2 regions of the Actinomyces wuliandei genome follow, and region 2 is predicted to be linked to the other one. Evidence: riboswitches for the same ligand, from Rfam matches in the RefSeq annotation. Region 2 holds a riboswitch; the other holds the start of a gene.
The links. A riboswitch is a leader RNA that binds a small molecule or an ion and turns the genes downstream of it on or off. The one in region 2 is predicted to bind FMN.

Region 1 (11,795 bases), 1.0 Mb from region 2:
CTGTCGTCAAGGAGGCCCTGGTTCCCACGCTCCTGTTCCCCTTCGCCGCACCACGGGTGAGCGGGACCCTGGCTGACGCGGGTCCTGGGGCGGAGTCCCAGGCCCGGCTGCTGCTGTGGAGCATGGAGCGCACCATCGCCGCGCTCAGCGCCATCGGCACTGACACCCATGTGGACCACCGTCTGCACGTGGTCCTGCCCGGATCGCCCAACCGCGGGACCTTCGGTGGGGACGGTGCCTACGGCGAGGTCAAGGCGGCCCTGGACGCCGTGGTCACCCGCTGGTCCTCCGAGCGGGACTGGTCCCAGCGGGTCACACTGGCCCACCCGCGTATCGGGTGGGTCCGGGGCACCGGGCTCATGGGGGGCAACGACTCTCTGGTGGCCGCCGTGGAGGCCGCCGGGGTGCGCACCTGGTCCACCCAGGAGATGGCCGTCGAGCTGACCGGGCTGTGCAGCCCGCAGGTCCGGTCCCAGGCTGCCACGGCCCCAGTCCAGGCTGACCTGACCGGCGGCCTGGGTGACGGCTTCGACCTCGTGGCCCTGCGCGAGACCGCAGCCGCTCAGGCGCGGGAAGCCGCCCCGGCTGCTGAGCTGCCCGCGACGATCAAGGCCCTGCCCACCCCCGTGGTACCCACCCAGCCCACCGCCCCGGACTGGGGTGAGGTGGACGCCACCCTGGAGGACATGGTCGTCGTGGTCTCCACCGGTGAGGTCTCCACCTGGGGCTCGGCCCGCACGCGCCGTGAGGCCGAGCTGGGGATGACCGGGGGCGAGGACGTCGAGCTGACCGCTGCGGGTGTGCTCGAGCTCGCCTGGGGCATGGGCCTGCTCACCTGGCAGGACAGCCCCAAGGCTGGCTGGTACGACACCGAGGGCGAGCTGGTCGAGGAGTCCGACGTCCTGGAGCGCTACCGTGATGAGGTGGTGGCTCGTTGCGGCATCCGCGAGTTCGTCGACGACGGCGTCATCGCGCCGGTGGCCGACGAGGAGGTCGCCGTCTACCTGGACCACGACATCACCCTGACCGTGCCCGACGAGGCCACCGCCCGCACGATCGAGGTCTCCGACCCTGAGCACACCCTGGTGGCACCCGACCCTGAGACAGGGGAGTGGACAGTCACCCGCCTGGTGGGGTCCCTGGCTCGCGTGCCCCGCAGGGCTGCCCTGTCGCGGACGGTGGGTGGTCAGTTCCCGCGTGACTTCGACCCGCAGCGCTGGGGCATCCCCGCCTCCATGGTCCAGGGCATGGACATCATGGCCTCCTGGAACCTGGTGACGGCGGTGGACGCCTTCCTGTCGGCAGGGTTCACCCCTGCCGAGCTGCTGGCTGCGGTGCACCCCTCCGACGTGGCCTCCACACAGGGCACCGGCTTCGGTGGGATGGAGTCCATGCGCAAGATGTTCGTGGGTCGTCTCCTGGGTGAGGAGCGCCCCAGCGACATCCTCCAGGAGGCGCTGCCCAACGTCGTGGCGGCCCACGTCATGCAGTCCTACGTGGGCGGCTACGGGTCCATGGTCCAGCCGGTCTCGGCCTGTGCCACCGCTGCCGTCTCCATTGAGGAGGGGTGGGACAAGATCGCCCTGGGCAAGGCCGACGTGGTCGTGGCCGGAGCCATTGACGACATCTCCATCGAGTCGGTGGTGGGCTTCGGCGACATGAGTGCCACGGCGGAGGCCGCCGCCATGCGGGCCAAGGGCATCTCTGACCGCCACTTCTCCCGAGCCAACGACCGCCGCCGTGGCGGCTTCGTGGAGGCTGAGGGCGGAGGCACCGTCATCCTTGCGCGCGGGTCGGTCGCGGCCCGCCTGGGTCTGCCCGTGGCTGGCGTGGTCGGATTCGTCTCCTCCTACGCCGACGGCGCCCACACCTCGATCCCCGCTCCTGGCCTGGGGGCGCTGGGGGCCGGGCGCGGGGGGCCGGGCTCGCGCCTGGCGCGGGCGCTGGCCGCCCTGGGCGTGGAGGCTGACGACATCGCCGTGGTCTCCAAGCACGACACCTCCACCGGTGCCAACGACCCCAACGAGTCCGAGCTGCACACGCGCCTGGCGCGCGCGCTGGGGCGCAGCGAGGGCAACCCGCTGGTGGCCGTGTCCCAGAAGACCATCACCGGTCACGCCAAGGGAGGGGCCGCAGTCTTCCAGGTCTCCGGCCTGGCGGAGATCCTCGCCACCGGCGTGGCACCGGGCAACGCCTCCCTGGACGTCGTGGACGCTCCCCTGGAGCGCGACGCCTTCTGGGTGTGGCCGCGCACCCCGATCCGCCTGGCGGGCCGGGGCGGGCAGACCGGCCGGGTCCCGGGTGCGGGACCGGTGCGCGCCGGCCTGCTCACCTCGCTGGGCTTCGGCCACGTCTCCGGGCTCATCGCCCTGGTCCACCCCGGAGCCTTCGAGGCCGCGCTGCGCCAGGAGGGTGGCCAGGAGGCGGTGGAGGCCTGGCTGGCCTCGGCCAACGCCCGCCTGGCTGCCGGAACGCGCCGCCGCCGTGCGGGCATGATCGGCCGGGCACTGCTGTTCGAGCCGGTGCAGGGCCGTCGCCTGGGCGAGGAGACCACGTGGCGTGACCCCCACGAGGTCGAGGCCGCCATGCTGCTGGACCCGCAGGCCCGGCTGGGCGCCGACGGCGTCTACCACGCCGGGGAGGTGCCTGAGGAGGACTGAGCCGCCTGCGGACTCGTCTGGGAGCCCGTGAGGTCACCTGCCTCTGGGCAGGATGAGTCCAAGCGGCAGCACTGTCTGTGTGGCGGGTACCTGCGGGGTACCCGCCACACAGGTGTCCCGGCCCCAGGTGCGCCTCCTACCCGGCTGGGCGGCGGCACTGGGGCGCCACCCAGAGGCACACTGCTGCCTATGACTCAGCCCAGCCCGCCCGCAGCACCCCAGGCTCCTCTTGGCACGCAAGCCCTGGGCGTCGGCGTCGACCTCGTCCATGTCCCCGGCCTCGCCGAGCAGATGAGCACCCCGGGGACCGCCTTCGCTGAGCGGGCCTTCACCCCGCGCGAGCGTCGTGAGGCCCGCAGGAGAGCAGAGGCGCGTGGTGCGGGCGGCGAGGGGGAGGCCCAGCACCTGGCGGCGCGCTGGGCGGCCAAGGAGGCCTTCGTCAAGGCCTGGAGCCAGGCGTTGGCCCTGGGTGCCCACCGCAGCGCCCGCGTCTCCGGGGGACCGGCGCCCGTTATAGCCCCCGAGCGGCTGGACTGGCAGGAGGTCGAGGTTGCCACAGACCACTGGGGGCGCCCCTGGCTGCGCCTGTCGGGAGAGCTGGCGCAGGCGGTGGAGGCCAGCCTGGGCGAAGGTCGGTCACGTCCTGAGCACTGGCCGGTGTCGTTGTCCCATGACGGCAGCTATGCCGTCTCCGTGGTCCTGGCGGTCGGGTAGGCCCTGACGCCGCTGAGAGCGGCGACAGGCCCAAGAGCTGCCGGGCTGTCAGGCGGGCGGCAGGTGGCGGCCCGTGCCCGGCAGCCTCCTCGAACGGGACGCCTCCGGACAGGATAGTGGCATGAATCACTTAGACGGCTTGTCATGACATTTGGTCAACGTCCGTGCTAGCGTTAGCCCCGCTTTCGAACCGACAAAGGAGTCACTGTGTCGCATGGCCCCACCACCACCGCCACCCAGGGCGGTGCTGTCAAGCTGCCTCCGCTCACACCCGGTCCCTACCGTGCCCGGTTGACCGTCGTCGCCCTTATCGCCACCCTGGGCGGCCTGCTCTTCGGGTATGACACCAGCGTCATGAACGGCGCCCAGAGTTTTATGGAACAGCCAGGCCAGCTGAATCTCTCAGAAATCGAAGTCGGCATCGCCGTCAGCTCGCTGCTGTTCGCCAGTGCCGTCGGCGCCCTCACCGGCGGCCGTATCTCCGACAGGATCGGCCGCAAGACGACGATCACCGTCATGGCCGCCCTGTTCATCGTGGGCGTGGCTGTCGTTGTCACCGCCGTCAACCTGCCGATGCTCGCCGTCGGGCGCGTCATCCTGGGACTGGCTGTGGGCTCCGCCTCCGTGGTGGTTCCGGTCTACCTGGCCGAGCTCGCCCCCTACGAGATCCGCGGCTCCTTGGCCGGGCGCAACGAGATGATGATCGTGACCGGCCAGCTCCTGGCCATCGTCATGAACGCCATCATCGGCAACGTCTGGGGTGAGCAGTACCCCTGGGTGTGGCGCGTCATGTTCACCATGGCGGCCATTCCCGCCATCCTCCTGCTGCTGGGTGTCACCCGCCTGCCCGAGTCCCCCCGCTGGCTGGCGGACAAGGGCCGCGAGGAGGAGGCGCTGGAGATCCTGGACTCCCTGCGGCCCGAGGGGCGGGCCAAGCCCGAGCTGGCCGAGATCCAGGCCGCGAGCAAGGAGGAGGCCAGCCGGGTCAACATGAGCATCTCGGAGATCTTCTCCAACCGGAACCTGGTGCGCATCGTCCTCATCGGCTGTGGTATCGGCTTCTTCCAGCAGACCACCGGTATCAACTCCATCCTCTACTACGGTGAAAGAGTGCTGAGAGAGTCTGGGTTCAGTACGGGGGCAGCACTCATTGCCAATATAGCCCCGGCCACCATTTCCGTCATTGCCGCGATCGTCGCCCTGCAGATGATGGACCGCTTCTCCCGCCGCAAGACCTTCCTGTGGGGCTACGGGCTGGTCGCGGTCTCGCACGTGCTCATTGCCAGCGCCGCCAGGTTCCTGCCGGAAGGCGGTGCCAGACCCTTCGTCCTGCTGGCCCTCATCGTGTTCTTTGTCGGCTCCATGCAGCTGTGCCTCAACGTGGCCACCTGGGTGACGCTCTCGGAGATCTTCCCGCTGAAGATGCGGGCCTTCGGTATGGGGCTGTCGGTGTTTGTCCTGTGGATGACCAACTCTCTCCTCGGTCTGGTCTTCGCCAGTGTCATCTCTGCGATAGGACTGTCCATGTCCTTCCTCGGCTTCGCCGTCCTCAACGCCATCGCCTTCACCTTCTTCTTCATCTACGTTCCTGAGACCAAGGGGCGCACGCTGGAGCAGCTGGAGGCCGACGTCATGAGCGGCGAACTGTTCAAGCGAGGCAGGAACTAGCCTGCCTCCACGCCCGGTGCGCGTCTCATCATCACCGCTGCACTCATCACTGCTGTACCGCTGCTGGCCCTGGGGACTCGTTCCCTGGGGCCAGCGCCGCGTAGGCGATCGGAACCGAGGTCTGGGCACGGCACGTACGGGTCCGTCCCCGCGCGTGCCCGGCCCGCGCACACACGTTCGTCACACCGCTGGCGGGAACAGCCTGTAGTGTGGCTCCGGTTTGGGCGGCCCCACTGTCGGCGCCGCCCCTCCGCCCATCCCTGACCCGAGGTGCCACCGATGACCACAACGACCTATGAAGCGATCGCGATGATCATCTACTTCGTCGGGATGATTATGATCGGCCTGTGGGCCTACACCCGCACCACCGACATCGACGACTACATGCTGGCCGGCCGCGGCCTCAACCCCTTTGTCGCTGCCCTGTCAGCAGGGGCCTCAGACATGTCCGGCTGGCTGCTCATGGGCCTGCCCGGGGCGCTGTACCTGTCGGGGCTGGTCGAGGCGTGGATTGCTGTCGGCCTGACCGCAGGCGCCCTGGCCAACTGGCTCCTCGTGGCGCCGCGCCTGCGGACCTACACCGAGGTCGCCGACAACGCCATCACCGTCCCCAGCTTCCTGGACAACCGGCTGCACGACTCCCGGCACCTGCTGCGCTGGGCCTCGGGCCTCATCATCCTGGTGTTCTTCACCTTCTACGTCTCCTCGGGGATGGTGGCCGGAGGCACCTTCTTCGAGTCCTCCTTCGGGATGGACTACCGCCTGGGCATGACGCTGGTCGCGGCTATCACGGTGATGTACACCCTGGTAGGCGGGTTCCTGGCCGTGTCGTGGACGGACCTGGTCCAAGGGCTCATGATGGTCTCAGCCCTCATCGCCGTTCCCGTGGTGGGTGTCGTCCACGTCGGTGGCCCAGGTGCTGTTCTTGAGGCGGTGCGCGGGGTCGACCCCGGCTACTGGACCCTGGTGGGTCCGAGCGTCTCCGTCCTCGGCGTGGTCTCAGCCCTGGCCTGGGGCCTGGGCTACTTCGGCCAGCCCCACATCATCGTGCGCTTCATGGCTATACGCTCCGCCCAGGAGGCGCTGCACGGCGGCGTCATCGGCATCAGCTGGATGCTGTTCGCGGTCCTGGGCGCCATCGGTACCGCCGTGGTGGGGGTGGCCGTCTACCAGCATGACACCCAGCGGCTGGCCAACCCGGAGACGGTCTTCATCACTCTCGGCCAGCTGCTCTTCCACCCCCTGGTCGCCGGCTTCATGCTGGCTGCCATCCTCGCCGCGATCATGTCCACGATCTCCTCCCAGCTCCTGGTGACCTCCTCGGCGCTCATTGAGGACCTCTACCGCACTGTGCGCAGGTCGCAGCCCTCCGCCTCCCACCTGGTCATTGCCTCACGGGTCTCTGTCCTGGGTGTTGCCGTGGTCGCCGCGCTCATGGCGTGGACCCCCAGCGACACGATCCTGTCCCTGGTCGCCTTCGCCTGGGCGGGCTTCGGGGCCTCCTTCGGCCCCACCGTCCTGCTGTGCCTGTACTGGAAGCGCCTGACCTCCCGGGGAGCCCTGGCCGGTATGGTCACCGGTGCGGTCCTTGTCGGGGTGTGGGGCAACCTGGCGGGAGGCCTTGGTGGCGTCTTCGACCTCTATGAGATCCTCCCGGGGTTCGTCGGCAACCTAGTGGTGGCCTGGGCCGTGTCGCGGGCAGGGACGCCTGAGCCCTTGGTGGAGGCCGAGTTCGACAGGGCGGTCGCTGCGGTCCGTGAGTGAGCGCTTCCCAGGGGTCCCTCACATCCTTGAGGGCTCTCACAGCGCAGGACGGCGGGACGGCCATCACAATCAGGACCCACGCCTGGAGGCACGGATGTGCTTCTCAGTCCGTGCGTGGTCCCGTGAGAGGGTGAAGGTGGCCTGCGCCCCTGGCTCCCGCACCGGTCCGTGCCGCGCCGTCGGCTTGTCCTGACTCGCACAGTCGGATAACCTCCGTGCGAGCACGTGCTCCGGGGTCGGTGAAAGTCCGAGTCGGCGGTGACAGTCCGCGACCCGGGAGCCGGTCCGAGCGGGCCGGTACACCTGGCTGAACCGGTGGAACTCCGGTACCGACGGTAAGAGTCCGGATGGGAGGAGGCACGAGGCGCGGACGAGCCCGCACACGGTGGTCTCAGTGCGCACAGCAGCAGGTCTGCGGTGCGCACGAGCTGGCCTGGGGCACCGGTCAGTGCCCCATCCCCTTCCTCTTCCCGGAAGCATCTCCCGGGGAGCGCCCGCCCCCGGACGAGCCAGGAGGGAGGAAGCCGTGGCCACCCTGACCACGCTGCTAGCACCAGCAGCGCCGAGGGCGTCAGCACGTCGTGCGGAGCCTGTGGACCCTCCTCAGCCCGGAGGAGGGTACGCACGCCCATTCTCCCGTGGTCCGTGGCCCAGCCTGGCCTTGGGTCTTGCCATCCTTGTGGCCTGGTACGTCACGACGGCCTCCGGCACGGTGCCCCAGATGCTCCTGCCCGGCCCGTCTGAGGTGGCGCAGCGTCTGTGGCTGTCCGTGCGTGAGGCCGGGCTCCTGGGCTACGCCTGGGTCACGCTGCGCGAGGCCCTGCTGGGATGTCTGGCCGCGTCGGCCTGTGCCCTGCCGCTGGCCTGGGGACTGCACCACTGGAGCCTGTTCTCCCGGGCGGTCCTGCCCTACGTCGCGGCCAGCCAGGCTGTCCCCGTCGTGGCGCTGGCACCCCTGCTCGTGCTGTGGGTGGGCTACGGGACACTCCCCGTGGTGCTTCTGTGCGCCTTCATGGTCTTCTTCCCCATCACCGTCAGCGTCCTGCTGGGACTGCGGGGCCTTGACGCCGACGTGGTTGACGCAGCCCGGCTCGACGGCGCTCACGGGCTGTCCATGGTGGTCTACATCGAGCTGCCCATGGCGCTGCCAGCCGTGCTGTCGGGTCTCCGCACCGGGTTCACCCTGTCGGTGACCGGTGCGGTGGTCGGCGAGATGGTCATGGGCGGTCAGGGACTGGGCATGGCGCTGTCCTCCCAGCGCGACGCGGTGGACACCACGGGGCTGTTCGCCACGATCGTCCTGCTGTGCGCCCTGGCCTCGGTAATCCACTGGCTCCTCTACGAGCTGGAGCGGCGCAGCCGCACCGTCAGCGCGCTGCGCGGGCGCCGTGCCACGTGAGAGGAGAGGCTCGCAGCAAGCCATCACGTACGAGGCAGCGCGCAGGCGTGCACACACCTGACGGACCCATCTACCCGGAGAAGACAGCATGACCCCCGACACGACCCCCGGTACGAGTCCCGCCATCACCGGTCACCGTACCACCCGTCGCCGCCTGGTCGGTATTGCCAGCCTCCTGCCTGCAACGGCGGCCCTCGCCTCCTGTGCTGACGACACGGCCAGCCGACCCGGCGCGGGCGCTACTGCCTCGCCCGGGGCGGGAAGCCTCGTGATCGGACTGACCTACACGCCCAGCATCCAGTTCGCCCCCTTCTACATGGCGCTGGCGGACGGGCACTATGACCCCGGTGTGAGCCTGCGCCACCACGGTGCCAGCGAGGGGCTCTTTGACGCGCTCACCGCAGGCAGCGAGCAGGTGGTTGTCGCGGGTGCTGACGAGGCTGTCGTCGCCGCGTCCAACGGCTCAGACCTGGTGGTGGTCGGCGGGTTCTACCAGGTGTACCCTGCCTGCATCATCGTGACGGAGGACTCCCCTGTTGCCACACCTGCCGACCTTGCGGGCAGGAGCATCGGCATACCGGGACGATTCGGGGAGAGCTGGTACGCGCTCCAGGTCGCCCTGGACGCTGCTGGCCTCAGCGAGGATGACGTCACCATCACGGAGATCGGCTACACCCAGCAGGCTGCCCTGGCTGGCGGCCGGGTAGACGCCATCATTGGCTTCTCGAACAACGAGGCCGTCCAGATCCCCCAGGCGGGGACGGAGGTACGCACGGTGGCCGTCGCTGAGGAGGTCCCCCTTGTCGGGGCGTCTGTGGTGACCACGGGTGCAGTTCTTGACGAGCGCAGGGAGGAGCTCACCCGGCTGGTCGGTGCCTCGGTGGCGGGTATGGAGGCCTTCGTCGACGACCCTGACGGCGCCGTGTCCGCGACCAGGGACTACGTGCCTGACCTGGCCGACCCCACACGTGCTGCTGACGCCCGCGAGGTCGCCGTCGCCACCGCAGAGCTGATCCGTCCCGGAGCAGACACGCCGGTAGGGGCGCTGTCCAGCCAGAGCGTGGCACAGATGCTGGGCTTCCTGGAGACCCACAACCTGCTGGGACCCACCGCCACCGAGGTGGCATCCGTCTGTGACCCCCTGGTACAGGACTGAGGCCTACGCACGATAGCGTTTACAGCCGACAGGCCAGGAGCGAGGAGACCAGGATGGCGCGCGCGCCCACCTCGTAGAGCTCGTCCATGACACGGTTGGCCTCCTTGCGTGGCACCATGGCACGCACCGCGACCCACTCGGGGTTCTGCAGCGGTGAGACGGTGGGGGACTCGATACCCGGGGTGATCTGCGCGGCCAGGTCCAGCCTGTCGGCAGGGACGTCGTAGTCCACCAGGACATAGGTGCGCGCCCTGAGCACTCCCTGGAGACGCCGTACCAACGTGGCCAGCCCCGGCTCGTCCTGGAGCTGCCGGGTGGTGATGAGCACAGCCTCACTGGTGAGGATCGGGTCCGCGAACGTCTCCAGGCCTGCGGCTCGCAGGGTGGTTCCGGTCTCGACGACGTCAGCGATGAGGTCGGCGACTCCCAGGTACACCGAGGACTCCACGGCACCGTCCAGGTGGACGGTCTGGGCCTGGACGCCCTGGGACTCCAGGTACTGGCTCACCAGGACGTCGTAGGAGGTGGCGACCCGTTTTCCCGCGACGTCAGCCAGCGTGGACATCGTTCCCGCAGGTGCGGCGAACCGGAAGGTGGAGCGGGCGAAACCCAGGGGCAGGTGCTCCACAGCGTCCACACCGGAGTCCAGGAGCAGGTCGCGTCCAGTGATGCCGGCGTGGACGGTCCCCTGACCCACGTAGACAGCGATGTCCCTGGGACGCAGGAAGAACAGCTCGACCTCGCTGGCCTCGTCGAGGACTACCAGCTCGCGGCCGGAGCGTCTGGTGCGGTAGCCGGCCTCGGTGAGAAGGGTGACGGCGGGCTCTGACAACGAGCCCTTGTTGGGGACAGCGATACGCAGCACAATGATCCTGACTACTTGGGACGGCGTGGGCGCGGCAGCCGGGCTGTCGGGACGCCGACACGACGGGCGGAGCGGGAAGTGGGAGAGGACGGGGAGGGGCGGTAGGACCTGGGCGGGGTGTCACAGGTAGCGGTAGACGTCCTGGAGCGTGTAGCCCTTGGCGACCATCATGACCTGGAGGTGGTAGAGGAGCTGGCTCATCTCCTCGCAGGCAGCCTCGTCAGTCTCGTGCTCGCAGGCCATCCAGGTCTCAGCGGCCTCCTCGACGAGCTTCTTGCCGATGAAGTGCACGCCGCGGTCCAGCTCCTCCACCGTGCCCGAGCCCTCGGGGCGGGTGGCAGCCTTGTGCTCCAGCTCGGCAAACAGGTCCTCAAAGCTCTTCATAGGGCACAGGCTAGCCGAGCCCGGGCGGTGCAGCCGAGCTGGTTCCCCGGGGGCGCCCCGGGACCTGCGGCTGGCTGGGCCGCAGCCGACGTGGACAGTGCCGCGCAGCGTCAAGGAATGAGCGTCTAGGAATGCCTGCGCAGCAGCGGGGCACACGGTCGGGGACAGTGTCGTAACTTTCTCGTAATGTCTTGCTAGCGTTGGGGCCGTGATCGCCCAGTTTCGTCGCGTCAGCCAGCGCGCGGCAGTCTACGCCCTGGCTCGTCAGGAGGCTCTCACAGAGGTCCTGGGCAGGAGGCTGGGCAAGGACTACCAGTGGGAGGCCGACCTGCTGGAACGTCGTATCACCTTCTGCTCCCCACGAGGCGAGGTCCGTGCCCAGGCACAGCTCCTGGCCTCTGTCGCGGTGACGCCCCCGTCGCTCGTGTGGGGCTTTGCGGCTCCTTTTGCGCCCTACGTGGGTCCTGACCCCGCTGCGGCCCGGATTCACCAGTTCGGCGCGTCCCACGGCATCAAGGTGCTTCAGCAGGAGGAGGTGGGCTACCAGGTCGGGGAGGACCAGGACCCGGTTGAGGCTGCCGAGGCGCTCAGCCACGACGTGGGGATGCTGGCGAGCGTGGTCTTCGGCCCCGGGGCCATGTACTACTCGGGAGCGGTGGGCAGCGGCGGCTCCCGCCAGGTGTTCCTGCTCCAGGGGCCGTCCGTCCCCGTCCCCGAGCCCACACTGTCGCGGCTCTTCCCCTCCCTGGCCCGCTACGTCCTGGCTGCTGACGACATTGACTGGTCCCTGGAGGGGCTGGTAGCCCTCATGCCGGGCTGGAGCCTGAGCCGCCGCACTAGCGGAGCGACCACGAGCTACCAGGTGACTGACGCTGTTGGCCACCACTACACGCTCTTTGTCACCCGCGACACCCAGGGACGTGTCACCGACGTCCTCATGACCTGACCGCCTGCTACACCGCCTGCTACAAGGCCACCGGGTGCCTGGACGGCCCGGTGACCCGCTGCCCTTGCCGCACGTGCTGCCTCACCTGCTCAGGTCTCCTGCCGTCGTGCCTGGGCCCAGACTCCGGCTCCGTCCGCAGCCTCCCGCCTGACCAGCAGGTTACGGACGTGGCGGCCCGCCGCTGCAGCCGCCACGAAGGCGGCCTCGTCCTCCTCCAGTCCTCGGCCCATGGTGGACAG
Region 2 (11,795 bases):
CCGCCTGTGGGTGTTCCGCGACTCGCCCGAGCCTGAGCCGGCCACGAACTGAGACACGCTGCGGCACACCGACGCACCATTCTGCCCCTGTCCTGCTGTCGGCCCGGCCACATCAGCCCACGTGCTCCGCCGGTCCTCACCACCCCTGCCAACCCCATTCCGAGGGCCAGCGTACTTGCGTACTTGGTAGCTCACCAGAAGGCTCGGGCCGTCTCCGTAGGACCACCCAGCTCGGTCAGTCCGGCATCAAGGACGCTGACAGGCCGCTGGCCACCAGCCCACTCCTGCGGCTCAGGCAGGAGGACACGGACCCGGTAGCCGTCACGCGCCCAGGCCTGCCTCAGTCCCGGGGGCATCTGCGCGCTCTCCCAGGCGAGCTGGGCAGCGTGGGCGCACTGGGCCGCCAGCTTGCCTGAGGTCATCTGGTGCAGCGGCGTGACCTCGATGGAGACCAGGGCACCGGCCGAGGCGGACTCCTCCCCCAGCCGTACCTCCTCGCCAGCCTGGGGGCAGCGGCGGACCCGCTCGGTTATCGCCGCCGGCTCAGGCGGCAGCCGTGCGCCAGTAGGAAAGTGGGTCCCCTCGACCTGGGTCCCGGCCAGGGGCTCGGGCAGGGGACGCACCGGTCCTGGCACGAAGGCGCGAGCAGCCGCCTGGCCCCACCCGGGCGGTCCGTCCTGGGTGACGGTGACGCCGGGAAGCTCCTGGACGTCCCGCCACCGCCTGCCACGCGCCCGGCGCACCAGCTTGCGGATCTGCACACGACGCCAGCGGGCGACCGCCTTGTGCCAGGAGCCGCCGGGGGCAGACTCCGGCTCCGCCAAAAGAGCCACGACAGCCCGGGCGACGACCTCGGCCACGTCCACCTGCCGAGGCGGGACCACCTTGTCGTAGCGCACCGCCACCTGCATGGCCCAGGGAGGGTCCTGCCCCCGACGTTGCGACGCAGCATCCACCAGACCGGGCTCCTCCTCGTGCCCCCTCGACTCCCGGCGTCCGCTCACACCGAAGGCACCGGCTCCAGGAGCAGCGGGCTCGTCCTGTCGTGGGTGAGGATGGTCAGGGGCGGGCACGCCGCCAGTCTAGACCAGGCTGCGTGCCCGGCGGGCTCGGCAGGGTCGGAGACCAGGATCCGCCCGCAGACGCAGGAGACAGGACCAGATCGTTCTTCGGCATGAGCACCCCCTTGCCTCAGTAGCCGTAGATTGACGCTCATGAGTCAACCACCGTCTACCCCGGCTGCAGTCCCTGCCACACCTGGGAGCAGCCCAGCCCCCCGGGACCCGCAGCGGCCCAGGATCTTTAACGGCTCCACCATCCACGGGCTGCGCGGGACCTCCCGGCTGCGCCATCCTGTGGAGATCCCGCTGCTCATAGTCTGCATCCTGTTCACTGTGGTCGTCTACGTCCTGTGGATCGCCCTCATAGTCTGGCTGGCCCTGGTTCCTGAGCCGACCGGTGTCGGCGCCGAACTGCGTGACCTCATCCTGGAAGGTCCCGACAACAGCGTCACCCAGCTGCTGCTGGCAGCCCCCGCCCTCCCGCTCATCCTCTGGGTGGCGCGTGCGCTCATGTACGCCCAGATGCGCGCGTACTCCGTCCAGATGAGCCCCACCCAGTTCCCCGAGGGCTACCGGATGGTGGTCGAGGCCGCCCAGCACTTTGGCCTGCGCCGCGTGCCCGACGCCTACGTGGTCCTGGGCAACGGGGTCATCAACGCCTTCGCCGCCGGGCACGGGTTCCGCCGCTTCATCGTGGTCCACTCCGACCTGTTCGAGGTCGGGGGCTCCGCACGCGACCCCGAGGCCCTGCGCTTCATCATCTCCCACGAGGTGGGCCACCATGCCGCCGGGCACACCTCACTATGGCGTGTCGTCATCATGAACCTCGTGGGCAACGTCCCCCTGCTGGGACCAGCGCTGTCACGGACGCAGGAGTACACCGCCGACAACCACGGCTACGCCATCGCCCCCCAGGGGACGGCCGGCGCCATGGGGCTGCTCACCGCGGGCAAGTACCTCGGCGCACAGGTCAACACGCACGCGCTGGCAGACCGGGCCACCCGGGAGAAAGGCCTGTGGCTCCACCTGGTCAACTGGGGCGCGACACATCCGGTCAACACCTGGCGCGCCCACGCCCTGCGCGACCGCAGCCGCCCGGGACGCATCATGATCCGCCCCAAGGAGTCCACAGCCTGGTTCCCGCCCACCCACCCCGCGGGCAGCGACTGGAGCGACATCTGGCCCACCCCGGCCCAGGTCCTGGAGCGCCTGGACTCCACCCGCCCCCTGGTCCCCGCTGAGGAGCAGTTCGGCCGCTATCCCGGAGTCACCTACCAGGTACCCCGCGACCAGCTCCGCTGGGCGAGCCCGGTCCCCGTCCCGACAGCGCCCTCCGGGTTCCAGCCCTCAGGCTACGGCTTCCACGGAGACACCGCCTCAGGGGCACAGGCCTCGGGAGGCGCTGCGCCCTCACAGGGCACCACGGCGGCCCCTGACAGCAGGACCGAGCCCGGCAGGAGCCCGGGCGGCGTCCAGCCCGGTCCGGACGGCTCCACCTGACCCACCTGACCAGGCCGGGCCACCTGGACCACACACCGGTGCCACGTGGCCCACGCGGGCCAGACAACGGGCTGGGGCCTGCCCTGTCATCAGGGCAGGCCCCAGCCCGTCACCACTCACCTCACACCTACCGGAACGGCGAGCCAGGACCAGGCAGGAAAAGAGAGGCAAAGAGAAGCGGGGACATCAGGAACTGACGGCCTGCACCGTCGTCCTCAGCCGCTCCAGGTGGTCACGCAGGCCAGAGGAGTCGGCAGGGACCTCCACACGCTGGCACCGTGCGGCAGCCTCATCCAGCTCAGCCAGACGCCGCCCCACGGACTCCACCGCCTGCGAGGCGGCCTCGGACAGTGCCGTGGCCTTCTCAGGCAGGTCAGGGTCCCGGGAGGAGGCAGAGCCGGTCCACAGCATGAGGAGCTGGTGAGGAATAGCCATCATCCGGCTCACCTCACCGATGTAGGAGGCTACCTGCTCTGCCAGGACACGGTGCTCCTGCGCCTGCTGCTCCATCTCGGTCAGCCCCTGCGCCAGGGACTCGATAAGGTCGGGGACGCCCTGGGAGGAGGCCTGCGTGTCTCCCACGCCGTCGATGATCTCCACAACGAACATCAAGGTGATGGTGGCGTGAAGACGGGCCAACGCAACGCGGAAGCGCGTGCGCGCACTGTTCGTGTCCAGCCGGGCCAGGCTGTCTGCCAGGCGCTCCGCCACAGGGCCGACGATCCCCTGCATCTGGACCCACAGGTCGAGCAGGTCCGCCAGAGGCCTGACCCTGGGGTCGCTGCGGTCCAGCCCGGAGACGGCACGCTCAGTGAGGAGCGGGTCCTCCAGGGTCTCGCGCAGCCCCTGGCCTGCCACCCTCAGCACGCTCGACAGCTTGGCAAGCTCGTCCTGGCCCCCCATCCACGCGTCGAGCCCGGCTGTCACGGCCGTGACGGCCTCAAGCATCGTTCCCAGCTCGCCGTCAGTGCCAGGGCGCTGCGGAAGACCTGCGGACAGCTTCTCACGACGCGCCACCTCTGCGGGCAGAGCGGTGTTCTGGAAGTCCTCGTAGGAGGGTATCCCGACCTGCTTCAGGAGGTCGCCGATGCGCTGGGCACCCTTCTGGGCGGCGAGGCGGCGGCTGTCCCCCTGGGCGAGGGCCTGGTCCTCCACCCGCCTGGCTTCACGGTAGACGGCACAGGCAGTCTCGAAGAGGTCGGTGCACACTGGACGGGTCCGCACAGACAGGTAGCCGCCGTCGGGAAGCGGGGTCACCGTGGCGAAGACGTCGTACTCGCTGCCGTCCGCCGCGAGGTTGCGCACGTAGGCGGCAAAGGGGCGCCCTTCCTTGAGCGCGTCCCACATCTCTCGGAACGCCCCTCCGGGCATCTCCGGGTGGCGGACGATGTTGTGCGGGGCGCCGGAGAGCTCCTCGCGCGTGTACCGGGACAGCTCGATGAACACGTTGTTCGAGTGCCGGATGAGCCCACGGGAGTCCGTGGTGGAGAAGAACAGCTGGTCCACCCCCACCTCATGGGTGGCTCCGGTGATGTTGACCTCGACCTCGTGCACGACGCTCACGCTCCTCAGGAGTGGGGCAGCACGACGAGCACGACATGGTCGACCACGACACACACGACATAACTGACGTCAAGCAGGTCTGCGGCTGCCCGCACGTGCCAGCACAGGACCCGTGTCCCACGCAGCGTGTAGCGTAGGGCACGGGCCTGCTGCGGCAGGGCACGAATGGCTCCCGTTCCGCTACCCGCGTTCCAGGTTGTCACGAACCAATAACGGGATTATATTTCCCCGTTTCGGCACCAGCGCTCAGGCCTGGGCTCCAGCCACGACCCCCACCATGGTCAGGGCCGCTGCGGCCGCCTCGTAGCCCTTGTCCTCACGCGATCCGGGCAGTCCCGCACGGTCCAGGCCCTGCTCCTGCGTGTCACAGGTGAGCACCCCGAAGCCGACCGGTGTGCGCTCGTCGAGAGCCACCCTCGTCAGCCCCTGGACCGCAGCCTGGCAGACGTAGTCAAAGTGCGGGGTACCACCACGCACCACCACTCCCAGCGCCACCACCGCGTCACTGGTGGCGCAGGCCGCCTGAGCGGCTACGGGCAGCTCAAAGGTCCCGGGAACCCGCACCACCCGCGCCACGGCGCCCGCGTCAGCCACCGCCCGCAGCGCCCCCTCAAGGAGACCACTCATGATCGTGTCGTGCCAGCTCGCCGCCACAACCGTCACGACGACGGGTGAGCCGTCGTCGTGTCTTCCGCAGCCCACGTCCAGCCTGGTACCAGGCGCCCCGGATCCTGCCATTGCCGCTCCTTAGTCTCGCTGTCTCGCTAGGTCCCGCTTGTCGTTACCCGCCCCGCCGCCAACCTGGCGTCGTCCGCCTGCTGCGCCCCTACCGACGGTCGCGCCGCCCCGCTGTCCCACTACCCGATCATGCCACCTGCTGAGCCCCGGTCCAGGTGGGTCAGGTGGTGGTGCATACGGTCACGCTTGGTGCGCAGGTAGCGCAGCGACTCGGGATGGACTCCTACCTCGATCGGCTCACGGCCCACCACCTCGATCCCCTCGGCCTCCAGAGCTGAGACCTTGGACGGATTGTTGGTGAGCAGGCGCACACGAGTCAGCCCCAGCGACCGCAGGATGTCGGCTGCCGTGCCGTAGGTCCGCGCGTCCACCGGAAGCCCCAGGGTCTCGTTCGCCTCCACCGTGTCCGCACCGTTGTCCTGCTCGTGGTAGGCCCGCATCTTGTTGACCAGGCCGATCCCCCGTCCCTCGTGGTCACGCAGGTAGATCACCGCGCCGCCCTGGTCGTGGACCATCTCCAGGGCGCGGTCCAGCTGGCGGCCGCAGTCACAGCGGCGGGAGCCCATGACGTCCCCGGTCAGGCACTCCGAGTGCACGCGTACCAGCGGCACCGAGCCCGGCTCCGTCACGGGCGCGGTCAGGCTGAGGTGCTCCGAGGAGCCGGCTCCCCAGGCGACTGCGGTGAAGACACCGCGCTCTGTCGGCAGGCTGACAGCGGGCGCCGCGACAGGGTGCCCGCCCCGGCCGCCCGAGGTCTGGGCACCAGTCACCGCCTCCCCTGCGTCCCCCACAGCCCTGCGGTACTCCTGGAGACGGGCGATGGAGACCACGGTGAGGTCGTGCTCGTCCGCAAAGGCCCGCAGGGCCGCAGCGCGCATAAGAGAGCCGTCGTCGTGGACAAGCTCACCGATGGCTGCGACCTCCTCCAACCCCGCCAGGCGGCACAGGTCCACAGCGGCCTCGGTGTGCCCGGCACGCTCCAGGACGCCGCCAGCCCGTGCGACAAGAGGCAGGACGTGGCCGGGCCTGATGAGGGCCTCCGGCCCCGTCCGGGTGTCCAGCAGGGCACGTACCGTCAGGCACCGGTCGTGGGCGCTGATACCGGTGGTCGTACCGGTCCGCGCGTCACAGCTGACGGTGTAGGCGGTGCCGCGAGGGTCCTCGCCGTCCTCGACCATGACGGGAAGCCGCATCGCCCTGGCCCGCTCGGCGGTCAGCGGAGCGCAGATGAGTCCCGAGGTGTAGCGCACGAGCATGCCCATGGTCTCAGGGGTCGCCCGCTGGGCGGCAAGGACGAGGTCACCCTCGTTCTCACGGGCCTCATCATCGACGACGACGACGGGCCGTCCCTGGGACAGGTGCGACAGAGCCCGCTCCACGTCACCCTCCACGCCACCGAGGTCCTGCCACCCACCGCGCTCCCGGCCGGGCTCGCTACCAGACTTCCTACCGGGCTCCCCACTCACTGCTGCTCCCCCTGCACCTGGAGCATCCGCTGAAGGTACTTGGCCAGGACATCGGTCTCGATATTGACGCGGTCACCGGCCTGGAGGCTGCCCAGGCGGGTGGCCTCCAGGGTCGCTGGCACCAGGCCGACCTCGAACCACGGCTGCTGGGCACCTGCGGGACTGACGGCGGTCACCGTCAGAGAGACGCCGTCAACGGCGACAGCCCCCTTCTCCGCCACCTGGTCCTCAATCCGGGCGGGCATGCTCACACGCAGCCGCGTCCACGCCCCCTGCGGGACGACCTCCGCCACCGCCCCCGTGGCGTCGACGTGCCCCTGGACCACGTGCCCGTCAAGACGCGCCCCAGCAGGCAGGCACCGCTCCAGGTTGACGGCGTCGCCCGGACGCAGCGTCCCCAGGGTGGTACGCACCAGGGTCTCCTCCACCAGGTCGGCGCAGAAGACGTCGGCACGACCGGTGGGCGGTACCTGGTCGGCGTCGACCAGGGCGGTCAGGCACGCGCCGTTGACGGCCAGGGACCCCCCAGCCTCCAGGTCGGCCGCTAGTCCGTGGGTGTCGATGACAAGACGGGTCACCCCCGGCGCGTGGTCGGGGACGAGGTCCAGGACAGTCCCCTGGCCCGTCACGATTCCTGTGAACACGAGGTTCTCCCTCCTTGGCTCGTTGATCTCGGACTCTCATGCTGCCGGACCGCACGCGACCCGTCCCGCTCCCCGTGCGGCGCGCGCCGGCAGGAGGCTCGCCTGGCACGCCGAGGAAGCGGCTAGGCGGGCACGGACGGGGCGGCAGGGGCAGGCGGGACCCTCTCGACCGGGGAGAGCTCCAGGAGCACGTCATCCCCGAGCCTCACGGGGTCGCGGTCGGGCTCCAGCCGCCGCGCCTGGGTCAGTGTCGTGACGCCGAGGTCCGCGACAGCGGCCTTGCCCGCACCCAGGAGCAGCGGCGCCTGGTAGACGACGAGGGAGTCAACCAGGTCCTGGGCAAGGAAGGCCGTGGTCACGCGGGCACCACCCTCCACCAGCAGGTGATGCACACCCTGACCGGCCAGGTAGGCGAGGGCCTCATGGGGATCGCGGGTCCTCAGGTGGCACCACCGGCCTGAGCGCAGGGCGGCGTCAGGAGGCACCTCGGTGGCACCCATGACGACCCTCAGCGGCTGGTCCGGCAGGTCGCGCCCCTGGGGGTCCCGGGCGCTCAGGCGAGGATCGTCAGCCAGCAGCGTGCCGGTACCGACGAGGACGGCGTCGCAGCGGGAACGTAGGAGGTGGGCGTGAGCGCGGGCCTGGGTGCCCGTGATCCACTGGGAGGTGGCGTCGGTCGCCGCCGTGCGTCCGTCAAGGGTCTGGGCGATCTTGGCCGTGACGAACGGGCGGTCCTGCGCCACTGCGCGCAGCCACCGGTGGTTGAGGCTGGCCGCCTCCCGGGCGAGCAGTCCGCCCACGACACGGACCCCGCAGCGGCGCAGGGCCTGGGCACCTCCACGGGCCTGCGGGCTGGGGTCCTCGGCGGCAAAGACGACCCGGGGCACCCCCGCCTCCAGGAGAGCCTGCGTGCACGGCCCGGTACGGCCATGGTGGTGGCAGGGCTCAAGAGTGACGACGACGGTGGCACGGCTGAGGTCGGTACCTGCCCGACGGGCCCGGGCCAGCACCTCTATCTCGGCGTGGGGCGCCCCGGCACCACGGTGCCACCCGACGGCCGTCACGCGGCCCTCGTCAAGGACGGCCGCCCCGACCAGGGGGTTCGCACCGCGCTGACCGGAGCGAGCGGCGTCCAGGGCGGCCCGCATGGCCTCCTCCTCAGCAGGTGTCCACGCAGCCTGTGAGGAGGACGAGGTCATCGGTACGTCCATGATCTCCCTTACCGCAGTGGCCGGTCCGAGGAGACAGGAGGACACGACGGCGGCCGCCCGAGCCTGGCACCGGCACCAGCAGGCACCCCGTCAGGTGGCCCATCCGGGCACACCCACCAGGACCACCTGGCGCCAGGGCGCACTCCCCGGCCCCATCATGCTCCTCCCATCCAGACTGTGACTGTCGGTCCTGGAGTCTCACCAGATCATCCGACGTGACTACTCGACGTCGGGTCGCGGACTATGACCGCCGGTACGGAGCTGCACCGTCCCCGGAACATAACGGCCCTAGTATGGCACGGCCCCCAGGGCTGTTAATGTAACATACACCACACAGGGGTCGCCTCAGAGGCTGGCCCGAGCCTGGTTCAGACGGCCTCGGCCCGTTCCTGCTCAAGATCCTGTCCACCCCGGGCACCGCGCCGCCTCAGGGTCATGCGCGCGGAGTCGACGAGGAGGACAAAGCCAGCCCCCATCTGAATGCAGTCCTTGATCACCAGCCGCCCTCGCCCCGACAGGTAGGGGAAGCCGAGGTCGGAGTCCGCCAGGCCCTCAGCGGGAGCCGACACCCAGGTCTCCGGGGTGGTGACAATAAAGGACAGGGTGATGACGGAGAACCCGATGACACCAAGCGCACCGAGCATCCCCAGCTCTGGCCGGACCCAGTGCGCCGCGACAAGCAGCCCGATGGCGACGATCGTGACACCAATAAAGACTGAGACCGGGTAAGTTGAGTTGGCCTCGTGCCAGGCACGGTTGGCCTCGTTGAGGACGCCCTCGGCATTCATGTGCGGCTTGTACCCCTCAGGGTCACCGATCATCCACCGCATAAAGGGGGAGTTGGCGATAAAGGGAATGATGCCGTCAGCCTCGTACCTGAACCACTTCAGGCCACCGATCCACACGAAGACGATGACGACGCCGACACGCAGCAGCGTCACGGACAGGCGCTCCAGGGAGGCGAATCGGCGCGCGGCCGAGTCGATGAGACTGGGACCAGCGGCAGTACTAGTGGTCATCAAGCAGCTCTTTCTGTCGTCGAAATGTCTCGCAAAAGACTCGGGATCACCCACAAGCACCCAAGCCCGTGAGCGCCCCCTCAATGCTAGGGTGGGCGACCATGTAACGCTCACCTGGAACAGGTGGGGGCGGACACGGCGCAAACATTTTCCGGCCACCCTTGTTCGTTGGCACACATTTCCCGCTGTCACATCCGCAAAACATTCCTCGGAAACGCCCGGCATTAGGCGCAAAGAAGCACCCTCTGCACAAAAGTTCAGTCAGCCACCACGTCAGCGGAAACATGACCACACCAGCACTCTCCGCGCACCCTGGCCGAGATCCGCGCCCCGGCCGAGATCACCCTCTCACCGCTCGCGCGCTCCCCGCCCACCACGCAGGAGCCAGCAGCCACACGCCCCAACCAGTAGTAGCGTTGCGACCCGGGTCCCGGCACGACCGGGGCGCCGCCCAGGACCACCAACCTCCACAAGGAGCCCCCGTGCCCAGCCATCCGCCCAGCCACGCCGCGGCCCCCGCACCTCCTGCTGGCCCCGTCCCCCAGCGCCCGACCTCCCTGGTCGGCAACCTCCTGCGCGGAGCCCTCATCGGCACCGCAGAGACTGTCCCCGGAGTCTCCGGTGGGACCGTCGCCCTTGTCGTCGGCATCTACTCCGAGCTGATCGGCTCCGCCTCCAAACTGGTCTCCGCCCTGCGGGTCCTGGTGACCGGGCCGCAGCGCAGCGCACGCGCGCGGGCGCACCTGGCGGCGGTCAGCTGGCGGGTGCTGCTGCCGGTGGGCCTGGGAATGGTCGCAGCAGTGGTCCTGGTCGCCGGCCCGATGTCAGACGCCGTCGAGCAGCACCCGGAGCAGATGCGTGGGCTCTTCCTGGGTATGGTCCTGGCCTCGGTGGTCGTACCGGTACGAATGGTCGTGCAGGCACCGGAGAGGTCCCCCCTGGCCGCAGGGTCCCCGGTACGCCGCTCACCGTGGCTGCGGCTGCTAGCGGGTGCCGCCGCAGCGGTGGTGACATGGCTGCTGGTCTCCATGAGCCCCGCCCAGGCCCAGCCCAGCCCACCGGTCATCGTCCTGGCAGCCGCTGTCGCCGTCTCGGCGCTGGTGCTTCCCGGGCTCTCCGGGTCCTTCCTGCTGCTCACCGTGGGCTTGTACCAGCCCACGCTGCGCGCCGTCGCAGACCGCGACCTGGGCTACCTGGCCCTGTTCGCCGTCGGCGCGGCCCTGGGGCTGGCCCTGGTGGTCAAGGTCCTCCAGTGGCTGCTCACCTACCACCAGACGATGACCCTGTCGGCACTGGCAGGCCTCATGGTCGGCGGCACCAGGGCGCTGTGGCCGTGGCGTGACGAGGCCAACCACCTGCTGGCCCCCGGCGACGACGCCACGTCGGTGCTCCTCCTGGGGGCTGCCGGGTTCGCCGTGGTCACGCTGGTGGTCGTGGCCGACGGTCTCGTAGCCCGCCGCGCTGCGCGGGAGCAAGCGGCACGTCTGGCTGCAGGAGGCTGAGCCCTGGCGGCAGAGGACTCACACCTGCCAGCAGAAGGCCGAGGGGCACCATGAGCCATCACCACCACCGGCTTGGCTAGCATACCTGGCATGCCACCCACGGATGAGACTGCCGGGTCGTCGGATGCGGCCCACGAGGCAGCGCTCAGCGAGATCGAGCGCCGCTGGGGCACAGCCTGCGCGGCGCACGCCCGTTCCCGGGTGACCGCCCTCCTGACTCTTGCCGAAGCTGCCGACAGGGCGCCCGACGCTAGCTCCCAGCGTGCGCTGCTTGAGGACGTGACCACCCAGCTGCGTGCCTTGGGCAGCCAGGAGCAGTACCACCCGCTCATGACGGACGACCAGGTCGTCTCCACCCTGGTTGACGCCATCCGGCTCGCCGTCTGGCTGGGCGTGCCTGAGACCGGCCTGAGGCTCGCCGAGCCCGTCACGGTGCTCTCACGCATGCTGGGGCACGACCACCCCCACACCCTCACCGCCCGTTTCGCCCTGGCCAGCGCCTACCGAGCCGCAGGGGACGTGCAGCAGGCGGTCACCCTGGGCGAGCAGGTGGTGGAGGGCACCGTGGCCCTGCTGGGGCCGGACCACCCTCGCACCCTCACCGCGCGCTCATCCCTGGCCAGCGCCTACCGGGCCGCAGGCCAGGTGGAGCAGGCGGTCCGGGTGCACAAGGAGCTGGCTGCCGACGCGGCCCGGGTGCTGGGAGCGGAGCACCCCGACGCGCTGTCCGCGCGCAACAACCTGGCCCAGGCCTATGAGTCGTGCGGCCACCGGCACCGGGCGCTCGCCCTGTATGACGACCTGGTCCATGACGCTGAACGAGCGCTGGGACCGCAGCACCCCTACCTGGCCGTCTTCGTCCGCAACCGGGAGCGTGCCAGGAACCGTGGCAGCAGGGAGGACGGAGACAAGGAGACGAGCACAGAAGTGGGTAGAGACGCCTAGATGGCGGCGTGGGAGAGCCTTCCGCCGCTCTTGGCAACCACTGCGGCAGCGCGAGCGAACAACGGGGTCCACGCCGGGTCGGTGGTCTGGCACACCAGGACGTCGCCGGGTCGCAGGCGTGCGAACTCCGCTGGCCCGGTGACCAC

Region 1: another riboswitch for FMN. It lies ahead of CWS50_RS06110 (ABC transporter permease); the one in region 2 lies ahead of ribD (bifunctional diaminohydroxyphosphoribosylaminopyrimidine deaminase/5-amino-6-(5-phosphoribosylamino)uracil reductase RibD).

Annotation. Positions count from the first base shown of each region.
Region 1 is NZ_CP025227.1:1,475,580-1,487,374, reverse strand. It holds gene CWS50_RS06130 (type I polyketide synthase) at 1-2,660, shown strand, start outside; gene CWS50_RS06125 (holo-ACP synthase) at 2,850-3,374, shown strand; gene CWS50_RS06120 (sugar porter family MFS transporter) at 3,582-5,042, shown strand; gene putP (sodium/proline symporter PutP) at 5,322-6,806, shown strand; FMN riboswitch at 7,030-7,169, shown strand; gene CWS50_RS06110 (ABC transporter permease) at 7,468-8,205, shown strand; gene CWS50_RS06105 (ABC transporter substrate-binding protein) at 8,294-9,361, shown strand; gene hisG (ATP phosphoribosyltransferase) at 9,381-10,226, opposite strand; gene CWS50_RS06095 (phosphoribosyl-ATP diphosphatase) at 10,347-10,610, opposite strand; gene CWS50_RS06090 (DUF6882 domain-containing protein) at 10,819-11,556, shown strand; gene CWS50_RS06085 (DUF3866 family protein) at 11,646-11,795, opposite strand, start outside.
Region 2 is NZ_CP025227.1:2,505,793-2,517,587, forward strand. It holds gene CWS50_RS10395 (GtrA family protein) at 1-52, shown strand, start outside; gene CWS50_RS10400 (aminoacyl-tRNA hydrolase) at 192-1,073, opposite strand; gene CWS50_RS10405 (M48 family metallopeptidase) at 1,215-2,561, shown strand; gene CWS50_RS10410 (PAS domain-containing protein) at 2,748-4,124, opposite strand; gene CWS50_RS10415 (hypothetical protein) at 4,130-4,327, opposite strand; gene ribH (6,7-dimethyl-8-ribityllumazine synthase) at 4,371-4,862, opposite strand; gene ribB (3,4-dihydroxy-2-butanone-4-phosphate synthase) at 4,982-6,328, opposite strand; gene CWS50_RS10430 (riboflavin synthase) at 6,325-6,972, opposite strand; gene ribD (bifunctional diaminohydroxyphosphoribosylaminopyrimidine deaminase/5-amino-6-(5-phosphoribosylamino)uracil reductase RibD) at 7,095-8,183, opposite strand; FMN riboswitch at 8,338-8,467, opposite strand; gene CWS50_RS10440 (DUF417 family protein) at 8,552-9,202, opposite strand; gene CWS50_RS10445 (DUF368 domain-containing protein) at 9,685-10,704, shown strand; gene CWS50_RS10450 (tetratricopeptide repeat protein) at 10,795-11,649, shown strand; gene CWS50_RS10455 (PEP-utilizing enzyme) at 11,646-11,795, opposite strand, start outside.